DNA from 2 places in the Nitrosomonas limosa genome. Region 1 is predicted to be linked to the other one. Evidence: predicted binding sites of a transcription regulator. Region 1 holds the regulator's gene; the other holds the start of a gene.
The links. Region 1 encodes sigma-54, which starts transcription at its own class of promoters, with help from an activator protein. Its sites were predicted from a motif close to TGGCACNNTTCCTGCT; they were not measured.

Region 1 (10,472 bases):
GAAGTGACTCAACTGGAACAAGTGAGTTTCACAAATGCCGATCCCAAAAATCCCCTGATGCGTCTCTATGCGAATCGCGCTGAAGTTATCAACAAAGGGGAAGATGTTTATCTAACCGGGAATGTGACTGCGGTGCGAGGCACTGATGAGGATAACAGCAATATCACTTTGGTGACTGATTTCTTGCATTTGATTCCTAAAGAAAATTTGGTGAAAACGGATCAACCGGTCACTATTTCCAGATTTGATACCACCATCAAGGCAACCGGTTTGGAGTTTGATAATCGCGTTGGCATGATACAACTACTATCCAGTGTAAGAGCAGTCAATACGAAGTAATTTGGACATATGATGAAAATAATTTTCGCTATAAGTTTGTTGAGTTTACTGCTTGTGCATACGGCCAATGCCGAACGGGGTGATCGGAAAAAGCCAATTTATCTGGAAGCTGACCGTGCGACCGTTGAGGATGTCAACCGCAAAGAAGGCAGCCGGGTCAGCGTGTTTACCGGTAATGTGATTTTGACCCAAGGAACTTTGCGGATCACTGCCGATAAAATGATTATGAAAGAAGATGTGCAAGGGTTCCGCCATGCTACCGCGATGGGTGATCTCGTAACTTTCCGGCAGAAGCGGGATGGGCTTGATGAATATGTAGAAGGCTGGAGCGAGCGGGCTGAATACGATAGCAAAACCGACAAGATTGAATTGTTCCGGCAAGCCCGGTTGAAACGCGGCACCGATGAAGTTCAAGGTGATTATATTTCCTACGATATGAATAGCGAGTTTTTTCAGGTAAAAGGCAGCAAGGAACGCGGCGTGGAATCGGGCCCCGACAAGCGTGTGCGAATAACTATTCAGCCTAAAAATAAATCTGAATAGACCCTTAATCTCCAATTATTTTAAAGTTGTGCCAGCAGATGAGCGAGTTAAGAGCAAACAATTTAAAAAAGCGATATAAATCGCGCACAGTCGTGCAGGATGTTTCTTTCTCGCTTGGGAGTGGAGAAGTTATCGGATTGCTGGGACCTAACGGCGCCGGCAAAACAACTTGCTTTTACATGATCGTTGGATTGATTCCGCTGGATAGCGGCGGAGTTTTTCTGGATGACCAAGACTTAAGTCAATTGCCGATACATCAAAGAGCAAAATTAGGGTTGAGTTATTTGCCGCAAGAAGCATCGATTTTCCGGCGTTTGACTGTGGAAGAAAATATTCTGGCGGTATTAGAGCTGCAGAATTTGGATGAAGATACGAAACAGCGGTATTTAGACGATTTATTACATGATTTGCACATCAGCCATTTGCGGGATAATCCCGCTATCAGCTTATCCGGAGGGGAGCGTCGCCGTGTTGAAATAGCACGCGCGCTGGCCTCGCAGCCACGATTTATTTTATTAGACGAACCTTTTGCGGGAGTTGATCCAATTGCTGTACTGGATATTCAGAGAGTCATTGCTTTTTTGCGGGAACGGGAAATAGGGGTTCTGATTACTGATCATAATGTTCGTGAAACATTAGGAATTTGTGATCGTGCCTATATCATCAGCGACGGACATGTATTGGCTCAAGGCCGATCGGAAGAAATTATTGATAATGAGAAAGTCAGAGAAGTTTATTTGGGTGAACACTTCCGGATGTAGTTTTGTGAAACGGCTTGAATCGGTATTTTCAGTAATCGTTGTTTTTTCTGAATCATGAAGCCAATACTTCAACTCAAACTATCGCAACAATTGCGGCTGACACCTCAGTTGCAGCAGTCTATCCGGTTGCTGCAGTTATCGACGCTCGAGCTTAACCAGGAGATCGAGCGGATTGTGCAGGAAAACCCATTGCTCGAAGTGTATGAAGAGTGGAATGTTTCGGCTTCAGACAATACCTTTGAAACTGCCGAAGCTTCCAACGCCGACAATTTTGATGAAGCTTCCACGGAAGACAACACATCGTCAAATGAGGATATCGCCGAAGATAATTACGATTCCGGTACTGAATGGCCGCAGGATCAAGTTCCGGCTGCGAGTGGTTACGAAGACGACGATCGTGATTCATTGCAGTTACCGGCCAAGCCGCTCAGTTTGCGAGACCATTTATATTTTCAAACCTCTTTAAGTCATATTTCAGAACCCCAGAAGAGTTTGGTGCGTTTGCTGATCGATAGCCTGGATGAAGACGGTTATCTGTGGCAGGATCTCAGAGAATTGCAGGAAATGTTGCCGGAAGAATTGGGGGTTGAGCAAAATGACCTGGAAGGCGCGCTCGATTGTTTGCAACATTATGATCCAGCCGGTGTCGGCGCACGCAATCTTAAAGAATGCCTGGTATTACAGTTACAAGCGCTACCCGGAGAAGTATGTTACCGGGAGCAAGCCATTAAAGTCGTGCAGGAATATCTGGAAATTCTGGCATCCCATGATTTCATACAAATCAAGAAATTATTGGGATGTAACGATCATAGCTTGCGAGCTATCCAAAAACTCATTACTAACTTGAATCCAAAACCGGGCGCGCAGTTTAATTCAACTAGCGAACGTTATATCGTTCCGGATATTACAGTGACCAAAAAAGACGGAACCTGGGTAGCGAGCCTGAACCGGGCTGCAATTCCGCGTCTCAATATCAATCATCTCTATGCTAATATATTGAAGCAGGCGCATCATGCGGAACGTGGCTTGATGAACCAATTGAATGAAGCTAAATGGTTGATTAAAAATATTCAACAACGCTCAAGCACGATCCTTAAAGTAGCCAGCGTCATCGTGGAACGGCAACAGCAATTTTTTGAGCATGGGGATGTTGCCATGCGTCCGTTGGTGCTGCGGGAGATCGCGGAAGTGTTAAATCTTCATGAATCAACCGTGTCCCGCGTCACTACGCAAAAATTTATGTATACTCCGCGGGGCATTTTTGAACTGAAATATTTTTTTGGTAGCCATGTGGCGACCGATTCAGGAGGTGCTTGTTCTGCAACGGCCATCCGTGCATTAATCAAGCAGTTGGTACAGGAAGAAAACCCAAGGAAACCACTCAGCGATAATAAAATTTCCAGCATTCTTGAACAACAAGGAATCGTTGTTGCTCGTCGCACTATTGCAAAATACCGGGAATCGTTACAGATTCCTGCAGCCAATCTTCGTAAATCCATTTAACAGAATAAGGGAATAATAATGAACTTAAAACTTACCGGTAACCATGTAGAAATCACTGATGCAATGCGAGATTATGTCACTTCAAAAATCGGGAAAATTACCCGGCATTTTGATCATGTCATTGATGTCAGCGTCATTCTATCGGTAGAGAAACTCAAGCAAAAAGCTGAAGCTAACGTTCATATCCGCGGCAAAGATATTTTTGTCGAGACCGATAGCGAAGATATGTACGCATCCATCGACAGCCTGGTTGATAAACTGGACCGGCAGATACTCAAGCACAAGGAAAAAAACCTGGAACGTCGTAATCACGGCGCCTTAAAAGATCAAGAATTGGAGTGATCATTACAATAAAGCCGTTGTTCGCTTTATTTTTTATCGATATCCGAGATTTTTTGAAAATGCTGTGTCGCGGTCAAAAAGTTTCAACTTAATTCTCTGTATATAAAATCTATTTTTCATGAATCAGATTTCGCAATTGTTACCACTCTCCAATGTCATTGTCGATCTGGACGTGACCAGTAAGAAACGTGTTTTCGAGCAAGCCGGGTTGTTATTTGAGAATACCAATCATATTGCGCGGAGCCAGGTTTTTGATAGCTTGTTTGCGCGTGAGAAGCTGGGCTCGACAGGATTGGGACAGGGTGTTGCGATTCCGCATGGCCGGATCAAAGGTTTGCGTGAAGCGGTTGCCGCGTTGGTGACAATGAAGGAAGGCATTCCATTCGATGCGCCGGATGGTCAGCCGGTCAATATTGCCTGCATTTTATTAGTCCCGGAAAAAGCCACTGACAAACATCTCCAAATTCTTAGCGAGTTAGCGCAGATGTTCAGCGATAAACAGTTTCGCGAAAACATCCTGCAGTGCAAGGATGCTGCCGCGATTCACAAACTGATTGTTGATTGGGAGTCTCCCAGTGTCCCGAATTAGCATTGCACAATTGTTTGAAGATAAGAAGGAAAAGCTCAAGCTAAGCTGGATTGCAGGCCAAAGCGGTAGCTCGATTGAGCTGAGTGAAGACGAAATTTCTCATTCGGGCCAAGGCATGATCGGTCATTTGAATTTTATCCATCCGGATCGCATACAGGTTATCAGCAGCGATGAAATTCACTATCTGAACAAACAGGAAGCCGCTTCTTTAGAGAAGAAAATCAATCAACTGACGCAGAGCAATCTGGCCTGCATCATTGTTGCGGATGATGCGGAGGTTCCCGCAGCGATTCTCGATATGGCCAATGCTCATAATATTCCTTTGTTGCATTCGCCGTATCCCGGTCTGGAAGTGATTTGGCTGATAAGAACTTATCTGAGCGGTATCCTGGCGCCATCGGTCAGTTTGCACGGTGTCATGCTGGACGTGTTGGGTATGGGCGTGATGATTACCGGCGAGAGCGGTGTCGGTAAAAGCGAACTGGCTTTGGAATTAATCAGCCGCGGTCATGGATTGGTTGCGGATGATGTTGTAGAGTTGCGCCGTATCGCTCCGGAAACACTCGAAGGCCGTTGTCCGCCGATGTTAAGGGATTATCTGGAAGTACGCGGCCTTGGCATGCTGAATATCCGTACCATTTTCGGTGAAACTGCGGTGCGTCGGCGCAAGAATATGAAACTGATCGTGCATTTGCAAAATATCGCCGTAACCGGTGCCGGTGTACTGGAACGGCTGCCGATCAGCGACTTGACTGAGAACATTATAAATGTCGATATCCGCAAAGTGATTATTCCGGTGGCGCCGGGTCGCAATCTGGCGGTATTGGTCGAGGCAGCGGTCAGAAATTATGTATTGCAGTTGCGCGGTATCGATGGCACCAAGGAATTCATTGAACGCCATGAGCGTGCAATGATTGATGGATCTGCCGATAAGTATCAATACTGACACCCGCCGGTTTCGCTTATTCCTTCTCCTGCGGAGCGCCCCAAGATAATGCGAACGAACATTGACCATCCTGCAACGATTACCTTGGCGTTTACCGGCGCATCCGGGATGCCATACGGCATACGTCTGCTTGAAGTGTTGTTGCAGCAAGGTAAGCAAGTGTATCTGTTGTATTCCAAAGTCGCGCAGATCGTTGCACAACAGGAAATGGTCTTGGCATTACCGTCCAGCGCTAAGGAAGCCGAAGCTTTCTTGCGTGACCGCTACGGCATCACAAACGGACAGTTAAGGGTATTCGGACGTGAGGAATGGTTTGCGCCGGTAGCCTCCGGTTCCAATCCCGCCGACGCCATGGTGATTTGTCCCTGTACCATGGGGACTTTGGCAGCCATTTCTGCCGGCATGAGCCAGAATCTAATCGAACGTGCAGCTGACGTGATGCTGAAGGAGAACCGTCCGCTCATTATCGTGCCGCGGGAAACACCGTTTTCCGCGATTCACCTGGAAAATATGCTGAAGCTGGTGCGAAGCGGCGCTGTCATCCTGCCCGCCAATCCGGGGTTTTATCATCACCCGCAAACTGTGCAAGATCTAGTGGATTTCGTGGTTGCGCGCGTACTCGATCATTTGCATGTCAACCACGACCTGATGCCGCGCTGGGGCGAGAAGGACTGATGCTACTGCTTTTCTGCAAGTGATTCTGAATTTTTCAGCGTAGCTGCGGGGAATAAGCGGTGTTCCCGGGTTTTAAAAATACCGGCCTCGGTGACTACGAAATGCATAGAAATATCATGAGCTTGTGGGAAAATGTCGGGAAGCCGCTGCAATTCGAAAGCGACTCCGATAGTTAACGGTTGATGTTCGTAAGTCGCAAGCGTGCGATCATAGTAACCGCTGCCGTAGCCAAGACGGTAACCTTGCGAATCAAAACCGACCATTGGAATGATTACCGCATCGAGTCTGACAATCGGGCTGTTGTCCGGCACCGGGATACCGTAAGCACCGGTCTTCATGGGTATATCCGGCGACCATTCGCGAAAATGCAATGGCTGGTTTTTTTCGATAACTTCCGGTAAAGCCAGCGTTGCCCCCTGTTGCAGAAAATACGATGCTGCCGGACGTGGATCGTATTCACCACGGAAAGGCCAGTAGATTCCGATCGTCATGCGGTGCGGTTGCGTTAATCCCTGTTTAAGGAAAGCCGAAATCGCTTCACTCCATTGCCGGTGCAGATGCGCCGTAATTGCTTCGCGTGCGGCAATCAATTGTTGACGCTGTTGTTTTTTCCAATCGGCCAGGTTATCCATGGTATTCGCTACAAGGAGAAAAAGATGACTGACCGGTTAGGAAGTTTTGCTTCAGTAATGCACGCACTGGTGCCGGGATTCCATAATCAAGCGCTTCCAGCGGCGTTAACCAGATACAATCCGGGCGGGCGGCAGGATTGTTCGGTGTTACCTGTAGTAACTGCGGATATATGCGTAATTTATAATGGGTAAATTGATGATCCAAAGCCGGCAATTCAACCGGGGGTTGAACAGAGATTCCCCATTGTTGCTGGCAATAGTTCACGATATCCATGTCCATTGTCATTTCCGGCAGACACCATAAGCCACCCCAAATACCATCCGATGGTCTTTTTTCGAGCAGCAACCGTTGATGATGCTGTAGCAGCAGCAATACAGTCTCTTTTCGAGGTAGGGGCTGGCGCGGTTTGGCAGCAGGTAGTTGCATGACACGCTGCTGTTGCCAAGCGATGCATTTCGATTGCAATGGGCAGCTGCCGCATTGAGGTTTGTCGCGGGTGCAGACAGTGGAACCCAAGTCCATCAAAGCCTGGGTATAAGTTTCGATGCTGCCGCCACGGTGATCGTCAGGAAGCGCTGCCTCGGCTTTCTGCCATAACAGCTTCTGAATCTTTGATTGGCCAGGATGGCCCTCGATACCAAAGAAGCGTGCAAATATCCGTTTCACATTGCCGTCGAGTATCGCTTCACGCTGACCAAACGCAAAAACTGCAATGGCAGCGGCGGTCGAACGGCCAACGCCTGGAAGTTGCTGGATGAGTTCGCGAAGCTCTGGGAACTGCCCTTGATATTCGTGCACGATGCGGTGTGCGGCTAAGTGTAAATTACGCGCGCGCGAGTAATAGCCCAAGCCGCTCCATAAAGCGAGCACGTCGTCGAGCGGTGCGTTTGCCAAGCGATCAACAGCCGGGAAAGTCTGCAGGAAGCGCTGATAATAGGGAATAACCGTGCTGACCTGGGTTTGTTGCAACATGATTTCCGATATCCAGATTGCATACGGATTGCGGTTCTGTTGCCACGGCAGATCGTGACGGCCGTTCAGCGGGTGCCAACGGATCAGGCTCTCGGCAAGAAACGACATCGGCAAGTATACGGACGATTAATCGAACACGACTTCGCTAAACTTGGCGTTAGGCGTCAAAACTTCCATTTTGGCGAGCGACATCAAGTCGACTTGCTGCTGCGCATCGTTTTCAATGATCAGGCACTCGCGCTTGTCGGAAGTGCTGGCGATATCGACGGCTTTGCCTTCGATCACTTGACCGTCTTTTAAAATGAGCCTCAATTGATAGCGGTACATACACGCGACTTCGACAAAGTCGTGCAATTCGCAGTCAATAACAGTATTTGACATCGTTTTAAATCCTTCCATAAGGTGAAAACCGAATACATACTATACACGCAAAACCTTCCGGAGCAAGGTGGCGTGTCCATTGCATCAATACGGCAATTACAAACCACCATGCAATCCCGGTATGCCGATGCGTTGAATCTGAATGGCATTGTTGCTTTCTTCATATGCCAGCAGCCTCCCTTCTTGGCGCCATAGCCGGAACGCCAGCGAATAGCTTAGCACCCGGATCGGATAATCGCGCGGTAAAGTTTGCAGATACGGTTGTATCGTAGTGAAGTCGGTCGCGCCATATTGTTGCATGATAAAACGCAGACCGCCGTTTGCCGGGCCGATGTTATACGCCAGCAACCCCAGGAACAGATCGCCGTTCATCTCCGCCAGGTAATGCTTGAGCGTCGCCGCAGCGACAAAGGCATTGTGGCGGGAATCATCCAATAAAATTTTATCCACGCCTAAGTACCGCCGTGCCTGATTGACCGCTGCATCCGGTACTCGGGTGATCTGGAACAAACCTCGTCCGCCATCATTGCTGGTGCGCGGAATGAATGACGATTCGGTGGCTGCGAGACCGTGCAGTAACTGGGCATCGATTCTAAATACCCGTGCTGCCTCTTCAATCGCTTGACGGTATTCTTGGGAGCGATTGAGCATTTTTTGTAACTGTGCCGCATCCTGCCGCCGGTACGCGGCATACACTTGGTGCGCAATCGTGACGCGCCCAGCTTCTTCCTTGCCGCCAAGCAGCGTGCGAAAATGACCGTATGCCACAGTGAATTGGTCATACGAGACAAACCACATGATCTGCAGTGCAAGCGCTACGGAAATAACTGGTATCCAATATTCCGAGTGTGATCGCAACCATTGCCGCAACTTCCACCATCCGATCAGAAAAAAACTGGCCATCAGTATGAATGCCAAGATTCCTGCAGTAAACGGTAACAAGTTGGCGAAAAAACTGGTGCCGGAAAACCGGTTAGCCGTATAGCCGAGCAGCAGAATAATGGCGCATGCCGCGATGGCGCTCAACGCAGTGATTTCAATACCGGTGAGCAGCATTTTTCGCTGAAATCCATCGAACAGATTGTTATTGGCGCGTTTACTGGTTCTTGATACCTTGCGGTCGCTGCGTATCACTGCGTTGCGACGACGCTTCAGCTTAGGTCTGGCCGGTTTTGACAGGGAATTGTTGATGCGGGTGGGGTTGTTCACGAGGATACGGATTAAAGAGAATGTATTTTTCTTTAACAGGCCGTTGAAAAACTATCTGCGTTGCCGCTACGGTGTTAAAAACAAGCTCAAAATGCTCATTTATACCGCATAACCTGCGCTTTTTCGCCTGTTTTTGCCTTGTATCGGCTGCCTCGAAAACGTTTCTCAATGGCCTGTTAATTATAGACGTGATTTTGTAGTGCATTACAGCGATACCATTAAACTTGATGCTATTGCAAAGTGCAAAGTTTTAGCAAAACACTTGAAATGCCTATGTATGTATTTTACTGCGTTGAGTGGTGCGAAAAAGCTTACTCAAGGCATTATCATTAGCACTCTTCAACGATTCAATTCTTGCCAATCGGAGCAACGCGGATCAGATCCTTCGGCAAGTCTCCGACCGGTTGCACCGGAAAGAATCGTGCGTAAATTAATCTCATTCGCCGCGCTCAAGTCGATTTGACGGTGAATGTCCTCACGGACTCTATCTTGAAGCACCGTGTCGATGCGGTCGAAATTGGTAACATCGAACTGACTGTAATCTACCCGGGAGCGGAAAATGCATAAGCCGGATCCGATGAGATTGGGCGCCCAAACGGCTCTGTAATTAAGCGAAAAACGCAATTCAACAGGGAAATCGATGCGGCCGGATGTGACGCATTGCGGCGGCGGGGGCGGAACAATAGTTGGATTCAATGGAGGTGGTTGCAATGCTACTGCATGGGCGTTGGCGTTGTAACGCGTATCGCTAGGAACACAAGCCGTGAGGGTGTTATCCTCTCCACCCGGAAAAATTGTAATACCCGAAGTGCCTGACAATTGCTGTTCTTTTAACTGATATCCCACACAAAATTGCCGATCACCGATTGTGAGCAGATCGGGGGCTTTGTCCGGAATAGTTAGATTTAAGTTTAATCCCGAATTGATGCCTTGCGGATCGGGAGTGCATGCATTGGGAAAAGGAACAAGGTTGTCCGGGGTTTGATTGGTCGTGCCGCAACCTGCCAACGCGCCCGCAACCAAGAAAATTGCCCAATATTTCGAGTGAATTGAATACTTTGAGTATCTGCTGTTTTTGGGGGCCATGGTTTTCTCCTTATCCTGCACAGTTGCTTTGCGGTGAATGGCGGAACTTATTACTAGAATCGATTTTACACTGGTATTTTGGTACGTATGCACAAAATGATCCGTTCGATTCCCGACTATGGTATTAACTGCTCTCGCTGCAGCAAAAATACAAATTCATCACCGCCGCTGGTTTCCAGCCAGGTAAACGGTAATTGCGGATAGGCTTGTTCCAAGGCATCGCGGTTGTGGCCGATTTCGACGATGAGGATACCGTTTTCGGTTAAATGCCGGGCGGCATGCCGCAGGATTTTCCGGGTGGCGTCGAGGCCGTCTTCACCGCTCGCGAGGGCGCTGTCAGGTTCGTGACGGTATTCCTGCGGCAGTTGCGCCATCGATGCGGCGTTGACGTACGGCGGGTTGCTGATGATCAGATCGTAGCGTTTTCCTTGCAGCGCTGAGAATAAGTCGGATTCGATCAGCTCGATTCGGTGTTCCAACCCGTAATCCTCCA
Region 2 (10,472 bases), 390 kb from region 1:
TCCTCGAATAACGGTGTATAGCGAACCCCCCCCGTGGTGCTATTGAGTGCTTGAAGAATTGATCCATTCGGCTGGGTAACTGCTAAACTTTGGTGAAATGGGCGCAATGTATTAGGTTGGTAAGTAGAAGTAGCTGGCGTCATAGCACATCCAGATAGCGATGTCACGATTGCAAGTGCAACCCAAAACCCGCTACAAATCATCGCTTGTATACACTTATCCATCGTGACCATTAATCGCATCATAACTGGGCCAATCTTTGCAGCATTTGATCGGATGTTTCTACTGACTTGGAATTCAGTTCGTAGGCACGTTGCGTTTGGATCATATTCACCAATTCTTCTACAACATTGACATTGGATGTTTCGACATAATTCTGATCCAACACACCTAAGCCATTGGTTCCAGGGGCATTCTGATTTGGTGTGCCACTGGATGCTGTTTCCAAGTACAAATTTTCTCCCACTCTTTGCAAACCCGACGGATTAATGAAACTCGCAAGCTGAAAGTTACCCAATTGAATCTGTTGTGTTCCAGTACCACCGGGAACTGTGGCAGACACCGTCCCATCTCGCGCGATCGTAATACCTAATGCATTAGGAGGTACAACAACGGCCGGTTGCACCGGATACCCGCTGGAAGTAACAAGCTGTCCGTTGAGATCGAGTTGAAAAGCTCCATCACGGGTATAAGCAGTTGTGCCGTCGGGCATCAATACTTGAAAAAAACCAACTCCACGAATTGCAACATCTCTTTGATTATCTGTATGTTGCGGTACACCTTGGGTAAAAATGGTTTCTGTCGCTACCGGCTTGACACCGGTACCAATTTGCAACCCCGATGGCAACTGTGTTTGCTGCGACGATTGCGCGCCTGGCTGCCGAATCGTTTGATACAGTAAATCTTCAAATACTGCACGAGATCGTTTAAAACCATTGGTACTGACGTTTGCCAAATTATTGGCAATCACATCCAACTTGGTTTGTTGTGCTTCCAGCCCGGTTTTAGAAATCCATAACGAACGTATCATTGATGATAGACCTCAATATGATTGACTTAAACTCTTACCAACATAATCTGACTTGCCTGTTGCGCATTCTTCTCTGCGTTATCAAGCATCTTCATCTGCATGTCGAACTGACGCGCTAAAGCGATCATGCTCACCATCTCGTTTACAACATTCACATTACTCCCCTCCAATGTACCGTCGATTAAGCGCACTCTCGCTTCCGCTGGCGCTTCTTTGCCATCCTTCCGGCGAAATAATCCATCGTTGCCTTTAACAAGATCAGTCTCCGGCGGGTCAACCAATTTAATCCGCCCAACCGTCGCGACAGTATTCGGTAGCGCGTTCAATGGAACCGTGGATACTGTTCCATCCACACCGATGGTAATGCGTGAATCCGGTGGTACTGTAATAAAACCACCGGTTGCTCCTTTTACTTTCAAGCCATTGTGCGTTAATAACAAACCGTTAGGACTCACTTGCAAGCTGCCATTCCTGGTATAAGCTTCCTCACCATTATCGAGCTGCACGGTAATCCAGCCGGAACCACGAACCGCAACATCCAGATCACGACCGGTCGTCTCCAGCGGTCCAGATGCGAAGTCGGCGCCCGTCGTCGTATCCACAACAAAAGCACGTGTTGGCAAGCCGTCACCAAATATGGGTACCGCGCGGAATGCGTTTGTTTCAGAGCGAAATCCGGTGGTTGAGGCATTCGCGAGATTATGAGCTACTGTTGCTTGTTGATTCAGCGTATGGTTAGCGCCGGTCATCGAGGTATAAATTAGCCGATCCATTTTTTATGCAACTCCAAATGATTCTGATGTTTGCATCACAAAATCAATACTAAATCTGAGTAATGGTTTGAATAATCTGATCTTGAGTTTCAATTTGTTTTGCACTGGCCTGATACATGCGCTGTGCTGAAATCATTTTTACTAGCTCGGCTGTAAGATCAACATTCGATTCTTCGATGGCATTGGATTGTAAGGATCCTAAATTTCCGGTTTTTGGCACCCCGACCAGAGGCTCACCAGATGCCGGTGACTCAGCCCAATGCCCATCTCCAATCGGTACTAATCCTTGAGGATTGACGAAGTTTGCAAGAACGATTTGAGCCAGTGTTTTGGTTTGACCGCTACTATAATTGCCGAGAATGATGCCGTCCGCACTGATGGTAAAACCAGACATGCGACCGGATGTATAGCCATCTTGCGTGAGTGCATTGACTCCAAAAGGAGAACCGAATTGCGTCGCCGTGGTGAGATCCAATGTGATGGTTTGTGGCGATACGCCGCCGAAAAGCGGATCAATTGCACTGAAATCAATTTCAACATCTAATTTACTAGTAGCATTTGGTGTAACACTATCATCAAGCACACCTTCGCCATCAAATACCATAGACTGAGAAGGATTTCCTTCGATAGTAACACCTATGGGCACGCCGCCGGGGTCTGTTACTTTCCCATCAATCGTTGCATAAGCTGTCCAGGTATTCGCTAAAGTATCGGATTTCTTGAAAAACAAAGACAGAACATGGGAATTGCCGAGACTATCAATGACGGTGCCGGAAGTGGTGCTTTCATAGGTTTTAGGATCGGTCGCATTAAAAACCGTTGCAACCCCGACCTTGCGAGCATCCAGATTAAACCCGACATCGAACGTCGTGGTCGCCTGCGGCGCCAGATCAGCAGTGCTGAATTTTAGACTTGTAGGAATACTGCCCGCTTGAATATCGCCATTTTCATCTGCCATATAACCGGTCAGATTGGCGCCGGAAGCATCGACAATAAAACCAGAATCATCAACATGAAACTGCCCATTTCTACTGTAACTGACCGCTCCGTTATCGCTCATCCGGAAAAAGCCCTGACTTTGAATTGCGATGTCTAGCGGGTTACTGGTAGGCGTGATATTTCCTTGGCCGAATTGCTGTGCGATTGACGAAATTTTTGAACCGATACCGATTTGTGCGTTATCTGAGCCTTCCATCGAATTCGCAAAAATGTCAGAAAATTGCGCAATGGATTGCTTAAACCCGGCCGTGTTCGCATTGGCAATATTATTACCGATTACATCCAAATTCGTTGACGCAGCGTTCAGTCCGCTTAAACCATGTTGAAAGCCCATTGTGTTCTCCTATCAAAATACCTGCTTAATATTTCCCAAGCTAACCATTCCCAGTTCATCTCCCATATCCAGCAGCGTGTCGTCTTTACCAGGCGTCACACTTTGCACGAGACCAAATGAAAGCGTATCAACTTTAATATCCTTACCACCCTGTTTTGCGGTAACAGCAAAGGTATAATCACCATCCGCCGCCTTCGAGCCGCTATTGGTCATACCATCCCATGCGATCGTACTGATTCCGGATGGCTGCACGCCCAATTCCATCTTGCGGACCTCGATGCCTGAGCTGTCGAGGATCGTTACATTGAGCTGATCAACCGCTTGTTCCAAATTGACGCCAGCGATCGCGCCATCTTTATCCAGCGTTATTAATTTGCCGGGAACAAATGCATGATGGCCAATCATTCCGAGCGCTTCAACAGATCGGTTCTCTTCCGAACTGGAAACCAATTTCTGTAAGGTGGAATTTAATTTATCAATACCTGAAACTGTGCTGATTTGCGCTATCTGACTGGTAACTTCTGCATTATCAAGCGGTTTCAGCGGATCTTGATTTTTCATCTGGGTAACCAGAAGCTTTAGAAACCGATCCTGTGGATTCTCCGCGTCCTTTTTGTTTGTAATCCCTGTCGTAACAGTCGATGCAATTGTTTGCAAGTTAACTGGTTGAGCTGATTCCATCACCCTCTCCTTTATTGACCGATTGTCAAGGTTTTTTGTAACAATGATTTCGTCGTATTCATCATATCGACACTATTTTGGTACGAGCGTGAGGCTGACATCATATTCACCATTTCATCGACAACATTGACGTTTGGCATCGTCACATAGCCACTTTTATCGGCCATCGGGTGCTTGGGATCAAAAATTTGACGCATCGGTGATGCATCGTGAACGATGCCCGCGACTTTTACTCCGCTCGCGCCATTCCCGTCAGACGGTAATGTGCTGAAAACCACTTGGCGCCCCCGATATGGTTCACCTGTTGAGCTGGTTACACTGTCGGCATTGGATAGGTTACTTGCAACCACATTTAACCGCTGTGATTGTGCCGACATGGCTGAACTTGCGATACCGAATACATTAAATAAAGACATTCTCTATCTCTCCTGCATTGCTGAAACCAAGTTTCTAAATTCATTATTCAGAAATGTGATGCTCGCATCATATTTAATCGCGTTATCTGCGAATCTAGTACGTTCCATATCCATGTCGACCGTGTTTCCGTCCGCGCTCGGCTGCAATGGAACTCGATACAAAATGTTGTCACCGAAAATTCCGGCAGCACTTGAATTTATGTGCATAGTAGATGTCGTATTCAAAGCTAACTTTCCTTGCAGATTGGAAGTTGATGACAGCTTCTGATTAAGCAGGCTGTTGAAGTCAATGTCTTTTGCCTTAAAATTTGGCGTATCAGCGTTTGCAACATTGCTTGAAAGTAATTCTTGCCGTGCCACTCGTAAACTTAAGGCTTGATGATGGTAATTTAATTCTTTATCCAGTTTGTTGATCATTTTCTGTTTAACCTAGCAGTTAGTATTTCCATTCTTCTGATAGCATTTAATATGCCAACTATCATAAATGCTAAGATTGGCAAGCTATTCCCTGATTAAAGCAAGAAATGGATGTTATCCTTTGAATATACTTTTTCGATTGATCACGAAGTGCAATTCAAAGCCGTGTTTTAGGACGGCAATCTTTGCCGAATGCGGCAATAATGAACGGACCATTTAAATGAACAAACCATGCTTGGTTTTAGTGCGATGCTTTCTATTAATTGTTGTTTTAACGGCTCAGACCTTTGCTGCTCCGAACAACAAGCGGAGTCAACATCAGGAAATTGCGCTTATCAGAAATGCGGTTGAGCACTTTTTGTATAGCAATACTGCAAATTTACCCGGGCAGGTAATCGTGAATGTTGGCCAGATTGATCGGCAACTTGTATTACCGCAATGTTCGAACTTAGAAACTTTTATTCCAGCAGGTAGCCGCTTATGGGGAAAAACTTCAATTGGCGTACGTTGCGATAATCAACCTGAATCTTGGACTATCTATGTTCAGGCGGAAGTAAGTGTAATGACAGAAGTGCTTCATATTGCCCGCCCTGTTTCAAGTGGACAGACGCTCTCTTTCGAGGATGTCGCCCTGCAAACTGTAAATCTCGTTCAAATGCCGGAAGGGATTGTTACTGATACTGCGCAAGTGATTGGTAAAGTGGCGACCAGCAATCTCTCGGCTGGACAACCAATTCGCCCACAAATGCTTCGCGCACCTTATGTCATATTACGCGGTCAAACTGTAAATCTGGTTGTTCAAGGTCGCGGTTTCAGTATTCGTTCGGAAGGACAAGCTCTAACCGATGCCACCGAAGGGCAAGTGGTTCAGGTGCGGAATAAATCAGGAAAAATCATTCGTGGCTTAGCACGCCTTAATTCTATTGTCGAAATACAACCATAGAAGTATCTCTGCTTTGCGGGTATCCTGAATTTGGAATACAAGCTAGGGAAATGCTGATTAATTCAATGAATGTAATGAAAGTCGAAGTGTTCGCAACGCAATAACCAGGCATATCGATCCGATAGGCGAAGAAGCGATAACTGCGCAACGATGCAATTTGCTCGCGTAGTTAATTAATCACGTTTCTCTAGTAATTGCATGGCATAAACGATTTATAATGCACGCCAGTTTCAACTTATTTAAATAATTTTTTACTGTGGTTAATATTAATCAAATTGGAATCGAACTAAAAAAAATTCTCAAAGATGTATTAGGTCTTGATGAACGCGTAAACTCGTTAGAGCTGAACACTATTTTACTCGGCAATATCCCTGAGCTCGACTCTGTTGCTGTAGTAGCAATTTTGCTCGCGATTGAAAAAAGATTTTCAATTACAATAAACGATGATGAAATCAGCGCAAAAACATTTGAAACATTTGGGAATTTAGTTCAATTTATTGCTAATAAAACTATTAATACAGAAAATTATCATCAGAACAGTCTCGTTTAGGGACCTAATTTTCAATGACTGTGTTGATTTCCGAGAGATCGACAAAGGTGCAGGATTTAAAGTCAATAAGGCGCAAAACAGTGAAACTTCATCCAGCTAACTATGCTCATCAATTTTTTTTTACCGGATATGATGAGGGATTTGTTTTAGTAAACCAGATTCGATATGAAAAAAGCTTGATCGTCTTGCCTAATCAATTAATTGAAAATTGGCCAGTCTTCTCGATTACAGAGTTGGAGTTTCATCATTTTGATGCATTAATAACTGCGGCTCCGGAAATAATTCTCCTTGGCACCGGTCCTAAACATATTTTCCCGAACCATTCCTTATTTGCTCAAATAACCAAAACCGGGATTGGAATTGAAATAATGGATACCAGAGCTGCTTGCCGCACTTTTAACATCCTTGCGGAAGAAGGGCGTCATATTGCCGCGGCATTATTGGTATAGTTATAATTACTACGCTATCAAATTCAGTTTGATGTTTATACGCTGAATTGAATGGGATAAATATGTTGTAATATCAGCATTACTGAGTAGATTATATCAAAAAGAAATGGCCATAACTGCCTTGATTGTGATAAATTCCTGACTCGGCAAGTCAGGTGAAAAAGATGGCTTCCTTAATAACGTTAATTATAGGAGTTAAGAATGAATAAATTTATTATTGCTGCAATCAGTTTAGTTTTTTTGTTTGGATCGTCGCTGAGCATGGCGAGTGGAAATAAAGAATCTTCAATGCCACCGATGTCAGCGCAAGACATCCTGAACAAATGGGCTTGCGAAGGTAAAAAAGATGGTGAAAAAATCAAAGATCGAATTGATGGCGAAGTGGTTACCTGCCCGGCAAAAGTTAAACAACCAAATTTTGGTAAATAATAATCCAGTTACTTGAAAGTAACTGATCAATAGGTCAAGCTGAGTTCTTACACTTTTCTGTCTTAGTATTTTTAATCTGATGAGGAAAAGTAACTTGGTAACTGCTTGGCCTATTTTCTAAAGCTTCCCTAAGCAATACTTCTAAATTCTAGTCTTCCACATAGACTACAGCGTTTTTTGTTCGTATAACGTAAAAATTAAAATTATTTCGATATTCTTGTGATTTCTGAAAAAGAATTGTCAATCAAGGGCCGGGATGCCATCTCAAGCGCAAACTTATTGCCAGCCATAAGAAACATTCTTTCTTTAAGAATCAGAGAGTTTTTTCCTCAAAAAGAAAAAGTATGAAGCAGAAAGTTGTTTTATTTTGCTTTTTAATTCTTTTAACAAATTATGCTTTCGGGCAACAAAGTGATCCGGGTATCAAGTCTCATGCAGCCTTGGTTGTGAATGCTCAAACAGGGCAAATTGTTTATGACAAAAATGCTGATATAGTAATGCCGATCGCTTCAATCACCAAACTGATGACGGCGATGGTCATTCTGGATGCCCGCTTACCCGCTGATGAAGTGATCACCATTGAAAAAGCGGACATCGATAAACTCAAAAATACTTCCTCACGATTACCTGTCGGCAGCAGTTATGCGCGTCAAGAGCTACTCAGATTGGCCTTAATGTCGTCAGAAAACCGGGCCGCTGCAGCGCTTGGCAGAACCTATCCCGGTGGCACACGAGCGTTTGTCCACGCCATGAATAACAAAGCAAAGCAAATCGGGATGTCGAGCAGTCGCTTTGTGGATTCCACCGGATTGAGCAGCGGAAATGTCGCAACAGCTCGTGATTTATCCAAGCTGGTTGCTGCGTCCCATAATTACTTAACGATTCGAAAATTTTCCACTACACCGCAGCATGTCGTGACTCCCTTAAAAAGACACGGACAACTGCAATTTGTCAATTCGAATAGCTTGGTGCGCAACCAGAATTGGGAAATTGATGTCTCTAAAACGGGTTATTTGAGCGAAGCTGGCCGGTGTCTGGTTTTACATGCAAAAATAAAAGGACAGCCGGTTGTCATTGTTTTACTGAATTCATGGGGCAAAAATACGCGCATCGGTGATGCCAATCGCGTTAAAAAATGGCTTGAAAATAACCAAAGACGCAAACAAGTCTGAGATTTCAACTTAAGTGAGCTGGTAAATCTCACGATATTTTGTCTTGAGATAGGTAATAAAATAATCCGGACTCAAAGATCCCCCCGTTACATTTTGTACTATCTCCTGCGGAGAATACAGCTTGCCATGACGATGGATTTTCTCGTTCAACCAGTGCTTGATAGGGGTGAAATACCCTACTGCAACATTTCTTTCCGTATCGGGTTGCTCATTCAATAACGCTTGATAAAACTGGCATGCATACAATGCGCCCAAGGTATAGGAAGGAAAATAGCCAAATGCCCCTCCACTCCAATGCGAATCTTGTAACACTCCCAATGTATCGGTCGGAGGCTTAATTCCAAGATACTTTTGCATCAATTCATTCCATACTTGCGGCAAGTCATCAACCGCTACGGAGCCATCGAACAACTCTCGCTCAATTTCATAACGTAAAATAACATGTAACGGGTATGTTACTTCATCTGCTTCCACCCGAATGAAATCGGGTTTGCAATTGTTAATTGCACGATAAAATTCCTCAACCGTGACCGCCTGCAGATTCTCCGGAAAAGCTTCACGAAACGCTTGGAAATAATGCATACAAAAAGATTTGCTCTGTGCAATCATGCGTTCCCAGAATAATGATTGCGACTCATGGATACCCATCGTAGACGACTCTGTTACCGGTAAATCTCCTAATTGATGCGGGCGGCCTTGCTCATACAAAGCATGGCCCGTCTCATGGATAATGGAATACAGCGATTCAATGAAATTACTTTCACTGTATCGGGTTGTTATTCTTACATCAGTGGGGTGACCGCCGCCACAAAATGGATGAACAGAAACATCTATGCGGCCTCGATCGAAATCAAAACCGATTTCCCGGCTCAATTTACGCGCCAGAAGCTCTTGCTTCTCCTGACCAAACTTACCTCGTAGAAACGATGTATCGGGTTTATACGAATGGTCTTGAATGGTATGTATCAATGGAATCAATTCCAGTTTTAGACGCTCGAATATCGGTGTGATCATAGCCATCGTGGTACCGCGTTCAAATAAATCGATGTTTGCATCGTAAGGCTGTAAATTTGGCAAAACACACTGCGCCCACTCTATCTTAAGTTTTAAGAATTGTTTGAGTACCGGAGCAAAATCAGAAAATTTATTATCTTGTCGCGCTGCCACCCAGATGCCTTGGCCACGAGAGCTAAGTTCAGCAATCTCCTGCACCAATCGCTTCGGAATCCGGACTTCCATTTCATAATTGCGCAGCGCCTCCCGGATATTGCAGCGTTCTATTGCTCCCCAATCACTTGTATTGCTGGTTTCGTGTAACTCATGCAAACAATCGCCCAAAGCCGGATCTGTCGTACGCTCGTGAATAATCCCTGCAAGTGCCGCTATCTGTTTAGCACGCGACTCACTGGCCCCAATCGGCATTATGACCTCCTGATCCCAACCGAGAGTGCTCATGACGCCATTCAAATGCGCGATTTCTTCCAGTCTTTGAACTAAATTTTTATAGTGCTGATTCATATCATTGATCGTTTGTCTCTTGAAAAACTCAATGCCACCCCGGCATTCTGAGGATAGCGCCAAAATTATAAGGCCGGTATCATTACGTTTTAAATTGTAAACTTTCTCGCCGCTATGCTCTGGATAAAATCATTTCATATTATTTTCATGGTCACTTGGTTCGCAGGATTATTTTATTTGCCTCGCCTGTTTGTTTATCACGCGATGTGCGACGATCAACCCGGTAAAGAGCGTTTCAAGATTATGGAACGAAAACTTTACTATGGCATCATGACACCGGGTGCGGTATTAACGATCGTTTTTGGCGTATGGCTGTGGCTTGGTTATGGTTTTTCCGGCAGCTGGCTCTATGCTAAATTGGCGTTAGTGATTGTACTGGTGATATATCACTATTATTGTGGAAAATTCGTTACAGCCTTTAAAAATGACAATAATCGACACGGCCACATATTTTATCGCTGGTTTAATGAATTTCCGGTACTGATATTATTCGCTGTTGTCATTCTGGTTGTGATCAAACCGGATTTAGTATCGCTTATCTCCGATTACATGCAATGAAATGAAATGTACCGAGTTGAAGCATAGCTTTTATACATAAAAATTATATAAATTCTATCTGAATTCTCCCATTCTTATTGCGAATGATGCAACTACTCTTTGTTCTGATTTGGACAAGAACACCATAAAAGAGTAAAATTCCGGGTTTTTGCATTGGGTAATTTTATTATTTGGAGAAACTTATGTCTGTCACAATCGAACAA

Region 2: a site for sigma-54 is predicted at 4,692-4,707, ahead of flgB (flagellar basal body rod protein FlgB). Genes of this name have one in related genera too.

Annotation. Positions count from the first base shown of each region.
Region 1 is NZ_CM135180.1:824,282-834,753, reverse strand. Features, by position in the region: gene lptC (LPS export ABC transporter periplasmic protein LptC) at 1-339, shown strand, start outside; gene lptA (lipopolysaccharide transport periplasmic protein LptA) at 379-882, shown strand; gene lptB (LPS export ABC transporter ATP-binding protein) at 921-1,643, shown strand; gene ACV7NC_RS03760 (RNA polymerase factor sigma-54) at 1,698-3,146, shown strand; gene hpf (ribosome hibernation-promoting factor, HPF/YfiA family) at 3,165-3,488, shown strand; gene ACV7NC_RS03750 (PTS sugar transporter subunit IIA) at 3,607-4,077, shown strand; gene hprK (HPr(Ser) kinase/phosphatase) at 4,064-5,023, shown strand; gene ACV7NC_RS03740 (flavin prenyltransferase UbiX) at 5,072-5,698, shown strand; gene ACV7NC_RS03735 (5-formyltetrahydrofolate cyclo-ligase) at 5,701-6,330, opposite strand; gene mutY (A/G-specific adenine glycosylase) at 6,323-7,411, opposite strand; gene ACV7NC_RS03725 (Rho-binding antiterminator) at 7,430-7,684, opposite strand; gene ACV7NC_RS03720 (lytic transglycosylase domain-containing protein) at 7,781-8,893, opposite strand; gene ACV7NC_RS03715 (hypothetical protein) at 9,233-9,979, opposite strand; gene prmB (50S ribosomal protein L3 N(5)-glutamine methyltransferase) at 10,096-10,472, opposite strand, start outside.
Region 2 is NZ_CM135180.1:439,249-449,720, reverse strand. Features, by position in the region: gene ACV7NC_RS01990 (flagellar basal body L-ring protein FlgH) at 1-143, opposite strand, end outside; gene flgG (flagellar basal-body rod protein FlgG) at 242-1,030, opposite strand; gene flgF (flagellar basal-body rod protein FlgF) at 1,057-1,803, opposite strand; gene flgE (flagellar hook protein FlgE) at 1,853-3,136, opposite strand; gene ACV7NC_RS01970 (flagellar hook assembly protein FlgD) at 3,149-3,817, opposite strand; gene flgC (flagellar basal body rod protein FlgC) at 3,829-4,233, opposite strand; gene flgB (flagellar basal body rod protein FlgB) at 4,237-4,650, opposite strand; gene flgA (flagellar basal body P-ring formation chaperone FlgA) at 4,871-5,593, shown strand; gene ACV7NC_RS01950 (acyl carrier protein) at 5,850-6,143, shown strand; gene ACV7NC_RS01945 (Mth938-like domain-containing protein) at 6,158-6,592, shown strand; gene ACV7NC_RS01940 (hypothetical protein) at 6,794-7,021, shown strand; gene pbpG (D-alanyl-D-alanine endopeptidase) at 7,366-8,193, shown strand; gene ACV7NC_RS01930 (carboxypeptidase M32) at 8,203-9,711, opposite strand; gene hemJ (protoporphyrinogen oxidase HemJ) at 9,826-10,269, shown strand; gene rpsO (30S ribosomal protein S15) at 10,452-10,472, shown strand, end outside.